Regions from separate parts of the Streptomyces sp. NBC_00370 genome, predicted to be linked through region 2. Evidence: predicted binding sites of a transcription regulator. Region 2 holds the regulator's gene; the other holds the start of a gene.

Region 1 (6,969 bases), 1.0 Mb from region 2:
GGGCGCACCAGATGCGCCCGGGACAGCCGGAGCTGCGCCGTACGGTAGATCGCCGCCGCCATCCGCCCGAGCGCCCGGTCGTCCTGGTGCCGGTGGACGCGCACCCCCACGTCGACCTGGCCCAGCGCGTCGAGCCCGACCGTGTGCAGCGCGTCCACCAGCAGCCCCAGCTCCACGCCGTACCCGACGGGGAACGCGAGCTGTTCGAGCAGCGAGCGGCGCACCGCGTACTCGCCGCCCAGCGGCTGGACGAAGCCCGCCAGCAGCGGCCAGTGCAGATTCAGCAGCGGGCGCGCCACCAGCTCCGTGACCCTGCCGCCCTGGCCGACCCTGCCGCCCTGGCCGCCGCCGCGCGGCCGCGCCGCCGCGCCGTCCAGCGGCCGGTCGTACATGGCCTTCACGAAGTGCATGTCCTGGTCGGTGAGCAGCGGGCCCACGATGCCGGAGACGAAGTCGGCGGAGAACCGCTTCAGATCGGCGTCCACGAAACACACCACGTCGCCGCTCGTCACCAGCAGCGAGCGCCACAGCACCTCGCCCTTGCCGGGCAGCGCGGGCAGCCGGGGCAGGATCTCGTCGCGGTGCACCACCCGCGCGCCGGCCTTCGCCGCCACCTCGCCCGTACGGTCCGCCGAACCGGAGTCGACCACCACCAACTCGTCGACGAGAGGCACCTTCTCCATCAGCTCGCGCCGGATCACGGACACGATCTCGCCGACCGTCTCCTCCTCGTCGAGCGCGGGGAGCACGACGCTCACCGTGGTACCCCGTGTGGCCTTTGCCACCAGCAGCTGGTCAAGACTGCGGTCCGAGGCGGACCAGGAACGCCTGGTCAGCCAGCGTTCCACCTCTTCCAGCACGATCGGCTCTCCCTGCACGTGATCCATCTCGCGACGCGGACGGCTCTCTCAACCGTCCGTTCCTTCGGTTACAGTCTTGAACAACGCAGATGTCCTTCGCATGCCGGGGTCATCACGCGGAACAAACGCACCGGACCCCGGGTCCGGCGCCATACCGCTCATCCAGAGGGGCAGAGGGAACGGCCCGTTGAAGCCCCGGCAACCCTCCCGCCGACCGCGAGGTCACGGTGGGGAAGGTGCCAATTCCGTCTTGCGGCGAAACGCGTCGCGAGGAAGATGAGGAGAAAGGGCCTCGCCTCATGGCTGTGCAGACCGTCCAGAACACTGTCGACCTCGGACCCGCCGTCGCACTCTCGTGCCGCGAATGCGGAGAGCGATTCGACCTCGGCCCGATCTTCGCCTGCGAGAGCTGTTTCGGGCCGCTCGAAGTGGCGTACGACCTGCCGAGCGGCACCCCCGAAGAGCTGAAGAAGCGCATCGCGGCCGGCCCGAACAACATCTGGCGCTACGCCCCGCTGCTGCCGGTCCCGGCCGATGTGGCCGACCACCCGAACATCAACCCCGGCTTCACGAAGCTCGTCAAGGCCGACAACCTCGCGCGTGAGCTGGGCATCACCGGCGCCCTGCACGTGAAGGACGACTCCGGCAACCCGACGCACTCCTTCAAGGACCGGGTCGTCGCCATCGCCGTCGAGGCCGCCCGTGCCTTCGGCTTCACCACCCTCTCCTGCTCCTCCACCGGCAACCTCGCGGGCGCCGTCGGCGCCGCGGCGGCGCGGGCCGGTTTCCGCTCCTGCGTCTTCATCCCGCACGACTTGGAGCAGGGCAAGGTCGTCATGGCAGCTGTGTACGGCGGCGAACTCGTCGGCATCGAGGGCAACTACGACGACGTGAACCGTTTCTGCTCCGAGCTGATCGGCGACCCGCTGGGCGAGGGCTGGGGCTTCGTCAACGTCAACCTCCGTCCTTACTACGGCGAAGGCTCCAAGACGCTCGCCTACGAGATCTGCGAGCAGCTCGGCTGGGAGCTGCCCGACCAGCTCGTCATCCCGATCGCCTCGGGCTCGCAGCTCACGAAGATCGACAAGGGGCTCAAGGAGCTGATCAAGCTCGGTCTCGTCGAGGACAAGCCGTACAAGATCTTCGGCGCCCAGGCCGAGGGCTGCTCGCCGGTCTCCGCCGCCTTCAAGGCGGGCCACGACGTCGTACGGCCGCAGAAGCCGAACACCATCGCCAAGTCGCTGGCGATCGGCAACCCGGCCGACGGTCCGTACGTCCTGGACATCGCCCGGCGCACCGGCGGCGCCGTCGAGGACGTCAACGACGAGCAGATCGTGGACGCCATCAAGCTGCTGGCGCGCACCGAGGGGATCTTCGCCGAGACCGCGGGCGGTGTGACCGTCGGCGTGACGAAGAAGCTCATCGACGCCGGCCTGCTGGACCCGACGCTCACCACCGTCGTCCTGAACACCGGCGACGGACTGAAGACCCTCGACGCGGTGGCTCCCACGACCGGGCCGACCGCGACCATCAAGCCGAGCCTCGACGCGTTCCGCAGCGCCGGCCTGGCCGGCTGAACCCGCCGCCCACTACCTAAGGAAGGCACGCCACCATGAGCGTCAAGGTCCGCATCCCCACCATCCTCCGCACGTACACCGGCGGCCAGGCCGAGGTCCCGGCGGAGGGCGCCAACCTCTCCGAGGTCATCCAGTCGCTGGAGGCGAACCACCCGGGCATCGCGGCCCGCGTCCTGGACGACGAGGGCAAGCTGCGCCGGTTCGTGAACGTGTACGTGAACGACGACGACGTGCGCTTCGAGGGCGGCCTGGAGACGGTCACCCCCGAGGGCGCCGGAATCTCCATCATCCCGGCGGTAGCGGGCGGTTGCTGACCGTCCGCCGGCTGCGCTGAGTGACCCCCGGTGCCCCCTCCGCGAGAGAAGCGGAGGGGGCACTTCCATGTGGTTGAGCGCGGTACGATTCGGGAAGCGCCGCCCTCGCCCCGTCCCCGCGCGTGCCGGGCGCATATGAGAACGCGACAACATAGCGCCAAAGTCCGGATGCCGTTTGCCACTGTTACGTGCGCTTTGCCTGGCCCGACTTGCCCTGGAACGCTGTGAATTCACCGCTTCGTGCGATCAGCCATGCCCAGAATTCTCGTCTAATTGACCTGTTGCAGAGGGCAGTTGGGCAGATACATTCAGCCGCGGTCGACGCGTTCCGGCGCGAAGTGCGGTCCCGCGCAGGGGCCAGTAATAGGGGAGTTAGGCATGGCTCAGGGCACCGTCAAGTGGTTCAACGCGGAGAAGGGGTACGGCTTCATCGCGGTCGACGGTGGTGCGGATGTATTCGTCCACTACAGCGCGATCCAGATGGACGGTTACCGCACCCTTGAAGAAGGTCAGCGAGTGGAGTTCGAGATCTCGCAGGGCCAGAAGGGTCCGCAGGCGGACATGGTCAAGCTCGCCGTCTGATCCCGGCGCGATCGGCCACCGACGCATCACCAGTACTCACGCCGAGAGGCCCGCACCCTGACACCGGGGTCCGGGCCTCTCGTGCGTCCCGGGTGTCCCCTCTCGTGCGTGTGTGCGCGGGGCGGTCCGGGCGGGGGTCGCTTGCGCCCACCCGTCGCCCGGCCGCCACCCCCCATCGATGACCCTTCGGGTCGCTTGCACTCTGGGGGGTCGAGTGCTAATCATTGGCGTTAGCACTCTGCAGGTGAGAGTGACAACTTATGGACCTCGTCAGCGAGGCCCGAGAGCCGGTGGGGCAAGGAACCGCACGGCTCTCAGGCCGTCCGTCGCGGGCGCGGACGCGGTCCGGAGAATCCACCCCAGTCCGGGAGGACCACTTCACATGGCCAAGATCATCGCGTTCGACGAGGAGGCACGGCGCGGTCTCGAGCGCGGGATGAACCAGCTCGCCGACGCCGTCAAGGTCACCCTTGGCCCCAAGGGCCGAAACGTCGTCCTCGAGAAGAAGTGGGGCGCCCCCACGATCACCAACGATGGTGTTTCCATCGCCAAGGAGATCGAGCTCGAGGACCCGTACGAGAAGATCGGCGCAGAGCTGGTCAAGGAAGTCGCCAAGAAGACGGACGACGTCGCCGGTGACGGTACGACCACGGCGACCGTGCTCGCCCAGGCGCTCGTCCGCGAGGGCCTGCGCAACGTGGCGGCCGGCGCCAACCCGATGGCTCTCAAGCGCGGCATCGAGAAGGCCGTCGAGGCCGTCTCCGGCGCCCTGCTGGAGCAGGCCAAGGACGTGGAGACCAAGGAGCAGATCGCTTCGACGGCCTCCATCTCCGCCGCCGACACCCAGATCGGCGCGCTCATCGCCGAGGCGATGGACAAGGTCGGCAAGGAAGGCGTCATCACCGTCGAGGAGTCGCAGACCTTCGGTCTTGAGCTTGAGCTCACCGAGGGCATGCGCTTCGACAAGGGCTACATCTCGGCGTACTTCGCCACGGACATGGAGCGCATGGAGTCGTCCCTCGACGACCCGTACCTCCTGATCGTCAACTCCAAGATCGGCAACGTGAAGGACCTCCTTCCGCTGCTGGAGAAGGTCATGCAGTCGGGCAAGCCCCTGCTGATCATCGCGGAGGACGTCGAGGGCGAGGCGCTGTCGACCCTGGTCGTCAACAAGATCCGTGGCACCTTCAAGTCCGTCGCCGTCAAGGCCCCGGGCTTCGGTGACCGCCGCAAGGCCATGCTCAACGACATCGCCATCCTCACCGGCGGCACGGTCATCTCCGAGGAGGTCGGTCTCAAGCTTGAGAACGCCGGCCTGGACCTGCTGGGCCGTGCCCGCAAGGTCGTCATCACCAAGGACGAGACCACGATCGTCGACGGTGCGGGCGAGAGCGACCAGGTCGCCGGGCGCGTCAACCAGATCCGTGCCGAGATCGAGAACAGCGACTCGGACTACGACCGCGAGAAGCTCCAGGAGCGCCTCGCGAAGCTGGCCGGCGGCGTGGCCGTCATCAAGGCCGGCGCCGCGACCGAGGTCGAGCTCAAGGAGCGCAAGCACCGCATCGAGGACGCGGTGCGCAACGCCAAGGCCGCCGTCGAGGAGGGCATCGTCGCCGGTGGTGGCGTGGCTCTGCTCCAGGCTTCCTCGGTCTTCGAGAAGCTCGAGCTGGACGGCGACGAGGCCACGGGCGCGAACATCGTCAAGCTCGCGCTGGAGGCCCCGCTCAAGCAGATCGCCGTCAACGGTGGTCTTGAGGGCGGCGTCATCGTCGAGAAGGTCCGCAACCTGCCGATCGGTCACGGCCTCAACGCCGCGAGCGGCGAGTACGTGGACATGATCGCCGAGGGCATCATCGACCCCGCGAAGGTCACGCGTTCCGCGCTGCAGAACGCCGCCTCCATCGCGGCGCTGTTCCTCACCACCGAGGCTGTTATCGCCGACAAGCCGGAGAAGGCCGGCGCGGCCCCGGCCGGCGGCGGTATGCCGGGCGGTGACATGGACTTCTGATCCACCACGGCTCCGGCCGCCGGTCGATCGGCTGTTCTTACCGAGGGCGGCACCCCTTCTCCCAGGGGGTGCCGCCCTCGGGCGTTTCCGCGTCCGGGTGCTCGCGTCCTGTGCCGTTCGCCCAACCGTTCCCCAACTGTCGGCCGCAGGAGGGTGGAAGGAGGCGTACGCCGGGGCAAACTGACGGCGAGAGCTCCCCCTCCCCCCCCCGGAACGTGTGTACGCGCACGACGTGCGTACGCGCACGACGAGCAGGGACGACCGAGAACGATGGACAGAGTCCTGCGGCGGGTTCCGCTGCGTCAGATCCGGCAGATCGCCTGCGTCATCCCGATCCTCGTGATCGGTCTCTTCGTCTTCCAGCACTGGCCGGTCATCGCCGACGGCGGACACCAGCTCCTCGGGGCGAACCCGTACTGGCTGCTGGTGGCCGTCACGGTCACCGGTCTCGGCTGGGTCGCCGTGTCGTTCACCCGGCAGGGCACGGTCCTGGAGCCGCTGCCTGCGGGGCGGCTGCTCGCCACCCAGTTCGCCGCGGGCGCCGCCAACCATCTGCTGCCGTCCGGGCTCGGCGCGGGCGCCGTCAATCTGCGCTTCCTCAAACGCTGCGGGGTGCCGCTGGGCCGCTCGTCCGCCGCGCTCGCGCTGTATCTGCTCGCCGAGTCCGTCGGACGGATCTTCCTGCTGGCCGTCCTGCTGCTGGCGTTCCCCGACGCGCTGCGGCTGGACGGTCTCATACCCGCCGGGGCCGTCCTGCCGCTGGCGGTGACCGCCGGGGTGGTGGCGTGCGCCGCCGTGCTCGTGGTGGCCGCCGTACGGCCGCTGCGCCGGATCGTCCGTACGTTCCTGACGACGGCGCTGACCGACGTCAGGTCCCTGCACACCAGGCCGGCCCGCGCGTTCGCGCTGTGGGGCGGCTCGCTGGCGTTCCCCGCGCTCCAGGCGGCGGCGCTGGTGACGGTCGCGCTGGCGCTGGAGATGCCGGTGCCCGTGGTGCATGTGGCGATCGCGTACCTCGCGGCGAGTGTCGCCGCCGCCGTCATCCCGACGCCGGGCGGGCTCGGGTCGGTGGACGCCGCCCTGGTGGTCACGCTCGTCACGACGGGCGCATCGGTCACCCTGGCCACCTCCGCCGTGCTGGGCTTCCGGATCATCACGGTGTGGCTGCCGTTGGTGCCGGGGGCGTTGGTGCTGGGCGCGCTGGTGCGGTGGAAGGTGGTCTGAGCGCGCAGAATGTGGTCTAGGCGGGCCTGTGGTCCCGGTAGAAGTCGGCCAGGGCGCCGAACGCGGCCTTGGGCTCCCACGGCACCCCGGGGTACGTCGTGCCGAGGCGGTCCTCCAGGACCCGGACGATGCCGTAGCTGGCGAGGTCCAGATCGTCGCGGGGATCGCCGCCGGGGCGGTGCGGGAAGTCGTACAGCGCGAAGGTGAAGACGAACGCGCTGTCGACGCCGCCGGCGTCGAACGCCGTCAGCAGCTCGCGCAGATACCCGGCCTGCCCGGCTTCGTCGCGGGCGTACACCCCGTCCAGCCGGACGGGGGCGCGGGTCGTCCCGTCCTCCTCGACGATCTCCAGCCCGCGGGCGCCCGCGTCGCCGGCGCCCCGGTAGCTCGCCGAGCCGAACTCG
Region 2 (6,969 bases):
CATATCCGGTTGATGTCGTGCGCGGCGACCCCGGCGCGCAGCATCTGCCGCTGGGTGCCCTCACCGGGGTCGAGGAGCAGACCCTCGCCGTCCCAGCGCAGCAGATACCCGTTGTGGTTGCGGTGGCGGGTCGGCACCTGGCTCGCGGTGCCCAGGACCACCAGTTCGCGGACGGACAACGCCGTTGCCCGCCGTTATCCGGGGGGCCAGTTGAGACCCCGGCCGCCCAGCACGTGGGCATGCGCGTGGAAGACGGTCTGGCCCGCCCCGCTGCCGGTGTTGAACACGATCCGGTACCCGCCGGCGTCCACCTTGTCCTGCGCGGCGACCTCGGCCGCCTCCCGCAGGACGTCGGCGGCGATCTGCGGCTCGGCGACGGCGAGCGAAGCGGCGTCGGGGTAGTGCACCCGGGGGATGACCAGGACATGGGTCGGGGCCTGCGGGTTGATGTCCCGGAAGGCGACCGTGGTCTCCGTCTCCTTGACGACGGTGGCCGGTACGTCACCGGAGACGATCTTGCAGAACAGGCAGTCGGCCTGTGGTTCTCCCGCCATGGTGCCGGGCCTCCCTGGGGTGTCCGATCGGTTGGCACGCATCGTATCCGGCCGACGGCGCTCCGCCGCGCCGGGCGGCCGTGGCGGCCCGTCAGGACCAGCGGCCGGTGCGGCCCAGCAGCAGAGCGGTGGCCGCCGTGCCCGCCGTGGAGGTGCGCAGCACGCTCGGGCCGAGCCGGTACGGCTTGGCCCCGGCCTCGGCGAAGGCCGCCAGCTCCTCCGGGGAGACGCCCCCTTCGGGACCGACGACGAGCACGATGCTGCCCTCGGCCGGCAGCGCGGCCGTGGCCAGCGGTTCGCTGCCCTCCTCGTGCAGGACGGCGGCGAAGTCGGCGCCGGCCAGCAGGGCTGCGACCTGTTTGGTGCCGGCCAACTCGGCGACGTCGGGGAAGCGCAGCCGCCGCGACTGCTTGCCCGCCTCCCTGGCCGTCGCCCGCCACTTGGCGAGCGCCTTGGCGCCGCGCTCGCCCCGCCACTGCGTGACGCAGCGCGCGGCGGACCACGGCACGACGGCGTCCATGCCTGTCTCGGTCATCGTCTCGACGGCCAGCTCGCCCCTGTCCCCCTTGGGCAGCGCCTGGACGACGGTGATCAGCGGCGCGGGCACGCCCTCGGTGCGTACGTCGGTGACGGCGACGTCGAGCCGGTCCTTGCCCTCGACGGCCGCGACCGTCCCGAACCCGCCGTTGCCGACGCCGTCCGTGAGGACGATCTGCTCGCCGACGCGGAGCCTGCGTACGGAGACGGCGTGCCGCCCCTCCGGCCCGTCGAGGGTGACGGTCCCGGTGTGCAGCGCACCGGCGGGGACGAGGAAGACGGGCGCGGTCATGACGCACTCCCCAGGGACAACGCGGCGCGGGTCGCGTCGAGTTCGGCGGCCAGTACCTCGACGAGCTGCCCGGCGGGCAGCTCGCGGGCCATCCGGTGGCCCTGTCCGGCGAAGAGCGCCATGCCCTGCGCGTCACCCGCCTTGGCCGCGGCCTTGCGCAGCCCTGCGGTCAGATGGTGGACGGCGGGATACGCGGGTGGCGCGTACGGGCCGTGTTCCCGCATGAAGCGGTTGACCAGGCCGCGCGCCGGCCGCCCGGAGAAGGCACGGGTCAGCTCGGTCCTGGCGAAGACGGGGTTGGTCATGGCCTGTTTGTGCAGCAGGTTCGCACCGGATTCCGGGCAGACCAGGAACGCGGTGCCGAGCTGTCCCGCGTCGGCGCCCGCGGCGAGCACGGCGGCGATCTGGCCGCCGCGCATCAGGCCGCCGGTCGCGATGATCGGCAGCTGTACGGTCTCCCTGACCTGGGCGACCAGCGAGAGCAGCCCGATGCCGGCGCCGTCGGTCGCGGGGTCGTCGCGATGCGTGCCCTGGTGTCCGCCGGCCTCGATGCCCTGCACACAGACGGCGTCGGCACCCGCCCACTGCGCGGCCCGCGCCTCGTCGGGGGTGGTGACGGTGACGACGGTGAACACCCCGGCGCGGCCGAGCGCGGCGAGCGCGGCGCGGGTGGGGCAGCCGAAGGTGAACGAGACGGCCGGCACCGGGTCGTCGAGCAGTATCGCCAGTTTGGCCTCGTAGCCGTCGTCCCTGCCGGACTCGGGGTCGCCCAGCGGGGTCTCGTACCAGGCGGCCTCACCGGCGAGCTGGTTGCGGTAGACCTCCACGGCGGCGCCGTCCTCGTGGTGCGGCTGCGGCATGAACAGATTGACGCCGAAGGGCCGGCCGGTCAGCCCGCGCAGCTGCTTGATCTCTTCGTACATGCCGTCCGCGGTCTTGTACCCGGCGGCGAGGAATCCGAGGCCCCCGGCGTCGGAAACGGCCGCAGCCAACTGCGGGCACGACGCACCGCCCGCCATGGGGGCCTGCACGATCGGATACCGGCAGAGATCGGTCAGCGCGGAGGACATGGAGGCATGGTGCCATGCCGCCCTTTGGGCGGCGTTGCGGGTCGGTTGGTTGCGGGTTCGCCGTCCGGCGCGGTTCGGTTGGCGGTCTTGGTTTCGGTCGCCGCCGGGGGCCGTTCCGGGGTCGTGTCCTGCGCTGCATGATTTACGGCGCGTACTCGCCTGACGCGGAGCCACCGCCGAGATGCGCCACAAATCACGCTCTACGCTCCGGACACCACCCCTGCACGACCCCCTTCACCCCAGCCGCCGGCACACGGGCGTGCCCGACCACCGGCGGGAGGGGGCCGGGGCCGGAGGAGGGGGGTGTCCGGACGTAAAGCGAAGGAGCTCATGCGACAAGCAGTCCGGACACCCCCCTCCGCAGGACCCGGAACCCGGCACCAGACGAACGCGGCCCAGCCAAGAACCGCAACCCCCGCCGGACGGCGACCCGCGGCCTACCGGCCGTTAAACGCGTCCTTCAGCCGCGAGAAAAGCCCCTGTTGCCCCGGTTGAAACTGGCCTGTCGGCCGCTCCTCACCCCGGAGAACCGCGAGCTCCCTGAGCAGCCTCTCCTGCTCGGGGTCCAGTTTCGACGGGGTCATGACCTCGACGTGGACGATCAGGTCGCCACGGCCGCCGCCGCGCAGGTGCGTGATGCCCCTGCCGTGCAGCGGGATCGACTGGCCCGACTGGGTGCCCGGGCGTACGTCGATCTCCTCGACCCCGTCCAGCGTCTCCAGCGGGCACTTCGTGCCCAGGGAAGCCGCTGTCATCGGGATGGTGACCGTGCAGTGCAGATCGTCGCCGCGCCGCTGGAACACCGCGTGCGGCAGCTCGTGGATCTCCACGTACAGATCGCCTGCGGGGCCGCCGCCGGGGCCGACCTCGCCCTCACCGGCGAGCTGGATACGGGTGCCGTTGTCGACGCCGGCCGGGATCTTGACCGTGAGCGTACGGCGGGAGCGGATGCGCCCGTCGCCCGCGCACTCGGGGCACGGGGTCGGTACGACCGTGCCGAAGCCCTGGCACTGCGGGCACGGCCGCGACGTCATGACCTGGCCCAGGAAGGACCGGGTGACCTGCGAGACCTCGCCGCGGCCGCGGCACATGTCGCAGGTCTGCGCCGAGGTGCCGGGCGCTGCGCCCTCGCCGTTGCACGTGGTGCAGACGACGGCCGTGTCGACCTGGATGTCCTTCGTCGTGCCGAAGGCCGACTCGTTGAGGTCGATCTCCAGCCGGATCATCGCGTCCTGGCCACGGCGCGTACGCGACCGGGGGCCGCGCTGCGACGCCGTACCGAAGAACGCGTCCATGATGTCGGAGAAGTTGCCGAAGCCGCCCGCGCCGAAGCCGCCGGCGCCACCGCCGCCACCCGCCGACAGCGGGTCGCCGCCGAGGTCGTAGACCTGCTTCTTCTGCGGGTCCGACAACACCTCGTACGCGGCGTTGATCTCCTTGAAGCGCTCTTGCGTCTTGGGATCGGGATTCACATCCGGATGCAGCTCGCGTGCGAGCCGCCGGAATGCCTTCTTGATCTCGTCCTGCGATGCGTCGCGGCGCACGCCGAGAACGGCGTAATAGTCCGTGGCCACTTACGACTCCGCCAGGATCTGTCCGACGTAACGTGCCACTGCGCGTACCGCTCCCATCGTTCCGGGGTAGTCCATGCGGGTCGGTCCGACCACGCCGAGTTTGGCGACTGCCTCGTCGCCCGAACCGTAGCCGACCGCGACGACGGACGTGGAGCTGAGGCCCTCATGGGCGTTCTCGTGCCCGATCCGTACGGTCATGCCCGGATGTTCCGCCTCACCCAGCAGCTTGAGGAGCACCACCTGCTCTTCGAGCGCCTCCAGCACCGGCCGGATGGTCAGCGGAAAATCGTGTCCGAAGCGGGTGAGATTGGCGGTGCCGCCGATCATCAGCCGCTCCTCGGTCTCCTCGACCAGGGTTTCGAGGAGGGTCGCGAGCACCGTGGAGACGGTCCCGCGGTCCTCCAGCTCGAAGGAGTCCGGCATGTCCTGCACGAGCTGCGGCACGTCGGCGAACCTGCGCCCCACGATCCGGCTGTTGAGCCGGGCCCGCAGATCGGCCAGCGAGGTCTCGCCGAACGGCGCCGGGCAGTCGATCATGCGCTGCTCGACCCGTCCGGTGTCCGTGATCAGCACGAGCATCAGCCGGGCCGCGGCGAGCGACAGCAGCTCCACGTGACGCACCGTCGAGCGGGTCAGCGAGGGGTACTGGACGACGGCGACCTGCCGGGTCAGCTGCGCGAGCAGCCGGACCGTACGGCCCACCACGTCGTCGAGGTCGACGGCGCTGTCCAGGAAGTTCTGAATGGCGCGGCGCTCCGGCGCCGACAGGGGTTTGACGCCCGCCAGCTTGTCCACGAAGAGCCGGTAGCCCTTGTCCGTGGGGATCCGGCCGGCGCTGGTGTGCGGCTGGGCGATGAAGCCCTCGTCCTCCAGCACCGCCATGTCGTTGCGGACCGTGGCCGGCGAGACCCCGAGCTGATGCCGCTCGGTGAGGGCCTTGGAGCCGACCGGCTCCTCCGTGCCCACATAGTCCTGGACGATGGCGCGCAGCACCTCAAGTCTGCGTTCACTGAGCATCGCGCACACCTCCAGCTCTCGTCCGTCGTACCCCGTCGGTCCTCGCTTGGCACTCGTTGCAGGGGAGTGCCAACATTCCCCGAGCCAGTGTACGGCCGTTCGGTACGGCCGTAGCAAGGCAGCCGCACACGCCGCCCGTGCCGCCCGTTCTGTCCCGGATCTTGCCCCGGTTATGCCCCGCGATATGTCCCGGGCGGGGTTTCTTCAGCGCCGGGACCGGCATTAAGGTCGTCGGCATGATGCACAAGCAGCTCTACGGCTGACACGACAGACGTCCGAAGAACCCGCCGCCCGGGGACAAGCCTCCCCGCGCGCCCGGTCCCGTATGCGGGTGTGGCGTCTCTTCGCCGGCCCGGTCTCCGTCGTGTTCTCCTTCCGCGGTTCTGCCGCGGCCCGTAGACCTGAAATGAGTGATCTGCCATGTCACGCGTGCCCCGTCGCCATGTCGCGATGATCGGCGTCCCCGCCGTCAGCCACATCCTGCCCAGCCTGGAGATCTTCCGGGAGCTGGTGGCCCGCGGCCACCGGGTGTCGTACGCCAACGACCCGTCGGCCGAGGAGCTGGTCACCGGCGTGGGCGCGGAACTCGTCCCGTACGACTCGCTTTTGCCGGCCGACAACAAGTGGCCGGACGATCCGATCGCGGCGATGACGATCTTCCTGGACAACGGCATCCAGGCGCTGTCCGCGCTGCGCGCCGCGTACGACAGCGACCCCGCCGACCTGTACCTGTACGACATCGGCGGGTATCCCGCGCGGGTCATCGCCGAGACGCAGGGCCGGCCGTTCATGCAGCTCTCGCCGACGTACGTGGCCTGGCGGGGCTACGAGCGTGACGTGGCGACGCAGCTGTGGCAGCTGCCGGGCGCCGACGCGTACCGGGCGAAGTTCGGTACGTGGCTGGCGGAGTCGGGGGCGACGACCACCGACCCCGATGTGTTCGGCGGCCGGCCGCCGAACACGCTGGCGCTGATCCCCCGGGCCATGCAGCCGTTCGCCGACGACGTCGACGAGGAGACGGTGACGTTCGTCGGGTCCTGCTTCGGGCCGCGCGCCGGGCAGGAGGAGTGGGTGCGGCCCGCAGGCGCCGAGAAGGTGCTGCTGATCTCGCTGGGGTCGGCGTACACGGGCCGGCCGGACTTCTACCGCGCGTGCCTGGCCGCGTACGGGGATCTGCCGGGCTGGCACGTGGTGCTCCAGATCGGCCGGCGGACCGATCCCGGTGCGCTGGGTCCGGTCCCGGGCAATGTCGAGGTGCGTCCGTGGGTGCCGCAGCTGGCGATCCTGGAGCAGGCCGACGCGTTCGTGACGCACGCGGGGATGGGCGGCAGCAGCGAGGGGCTGTTCACGGGGACGCCGATGATCGCCGTACCGCAGGCGGTCGACCAGTTCACCAACGCGGACCGGCTGGTGGAGCTGGGGGTCGCGGTGCGGATCGACACGGCGGACGCGACGCCTGAGCGGCTGCGCGCCGCCCTGACCGGGTTCGCCTCGGCGCCCGCGACTCTCGGGCGCGCGGCCGAGCTGCGGTCCTGGGCGCGGGCGGAGGGCGGTACGACGCGAGCGGCGGACCTCATCGAGAAGTTGCTCGACTGACCGCTATCGTCGGCGGATGCGCAGCTACAGTCCCGATCTGACGCCGCCGTGGAAGAAGCCCACGCCCGCGCCGGAGGTCCCCGCCGAACCGGATCTGGTGGTCGAGGAGGTGTCGACGGGCTTCTGCGGCGCGGTGATCCGCTGCGAGAAGACGGCCGAGGGGCCGACGGTGACCCTGGAGGACCGCTTCGGCAAGCACCGGGTCTTCCCGCTGGTACCGCGCGGCTTCCTGCTGGAGGGCCGGGTGGTGACGCTGGTCCGCCCGTCGGCGGCGGCCCCGCACCGCCCGGCCCGCACCGCCTCCGGGTCGGTCGCGGTGCCGGGCGCGC

Evidence for each region. The regulator HrcA, encoded in region 2, represses chaperone genes, less so after heat shock. The targets are predictions, from matches to a motif close to TTNGCACTCNGNNNNNCNGAGTGCNAA.
Region 1: groL (chaperonin GroEL) is a predicted target of HrcA. The motif match lies at 3,528-3,554, and genes of this name have one in related genera.

The regions. Positions count from the first base shown of each region.
Region 1 covers NZ_CP107968.1:3,796,479-3,803,447, reverse strand. The annotation lists gene OHS57_RS16875 (glucosyl-3-phosphoglycerate synthase) at 1-860, opposite strand, end outside; SAM riboswitch class I at 1,016-1,143, shown strand; gene thrC (threonine synthase) at 1,160-2,437, shown strand; gene OHS57_RS16865 (MoaD/ThiS family protein) at 2,473-2,751, shown strand; gene OHS57_RS16860 (cold-shock protein) at 3,130-3,333, shown strand; gene groL (chaperonin GroEL) at 3,716-5,341, shown strand; gene OHS57_RS16850 (lysylphosphatidylglycerol synthase transmembrane domain-containing protein) at 5,612-6,565, shown strand; gene OHS57_RS16845 (hypothetical protein) at 6,582-6,969, opposite strand, start outside.
Region 2 covers NZ_CP107968.1:2,779,265-2,786,233, forward strand. The annotation lists gene OHS57_RS12255 (ribonuclease Z) at 1-179, opposite strand, end outside; gene OHS57_RS12260 (histidine triad nucleotide-binding protein) at 195-554, opposite strand; gene OHS57_RS12265 (16S rRNA (uracil(1498)-N(3))-methyltransferase) at 646-1,383, opposite strand; gene OHS57_RS12270 (nitronate monooxygenase) at 1,380-2,453, opposite strand; gene dnaJ (molecular chaperone DnaJ) at 2,891-4,027, opposite strand; gene hrcA (heat-inducible transcriptional repressor HrcA) at 4,028-5,044, opposite strand; gene OHS57_RS12285 (macrolide family glycosyltransferase) at 5,465-6,640, shown strand; gene OHS57_RS12290 (DUF3097 domain-containing protein) at 6,657-6,969, shown strand, end outside.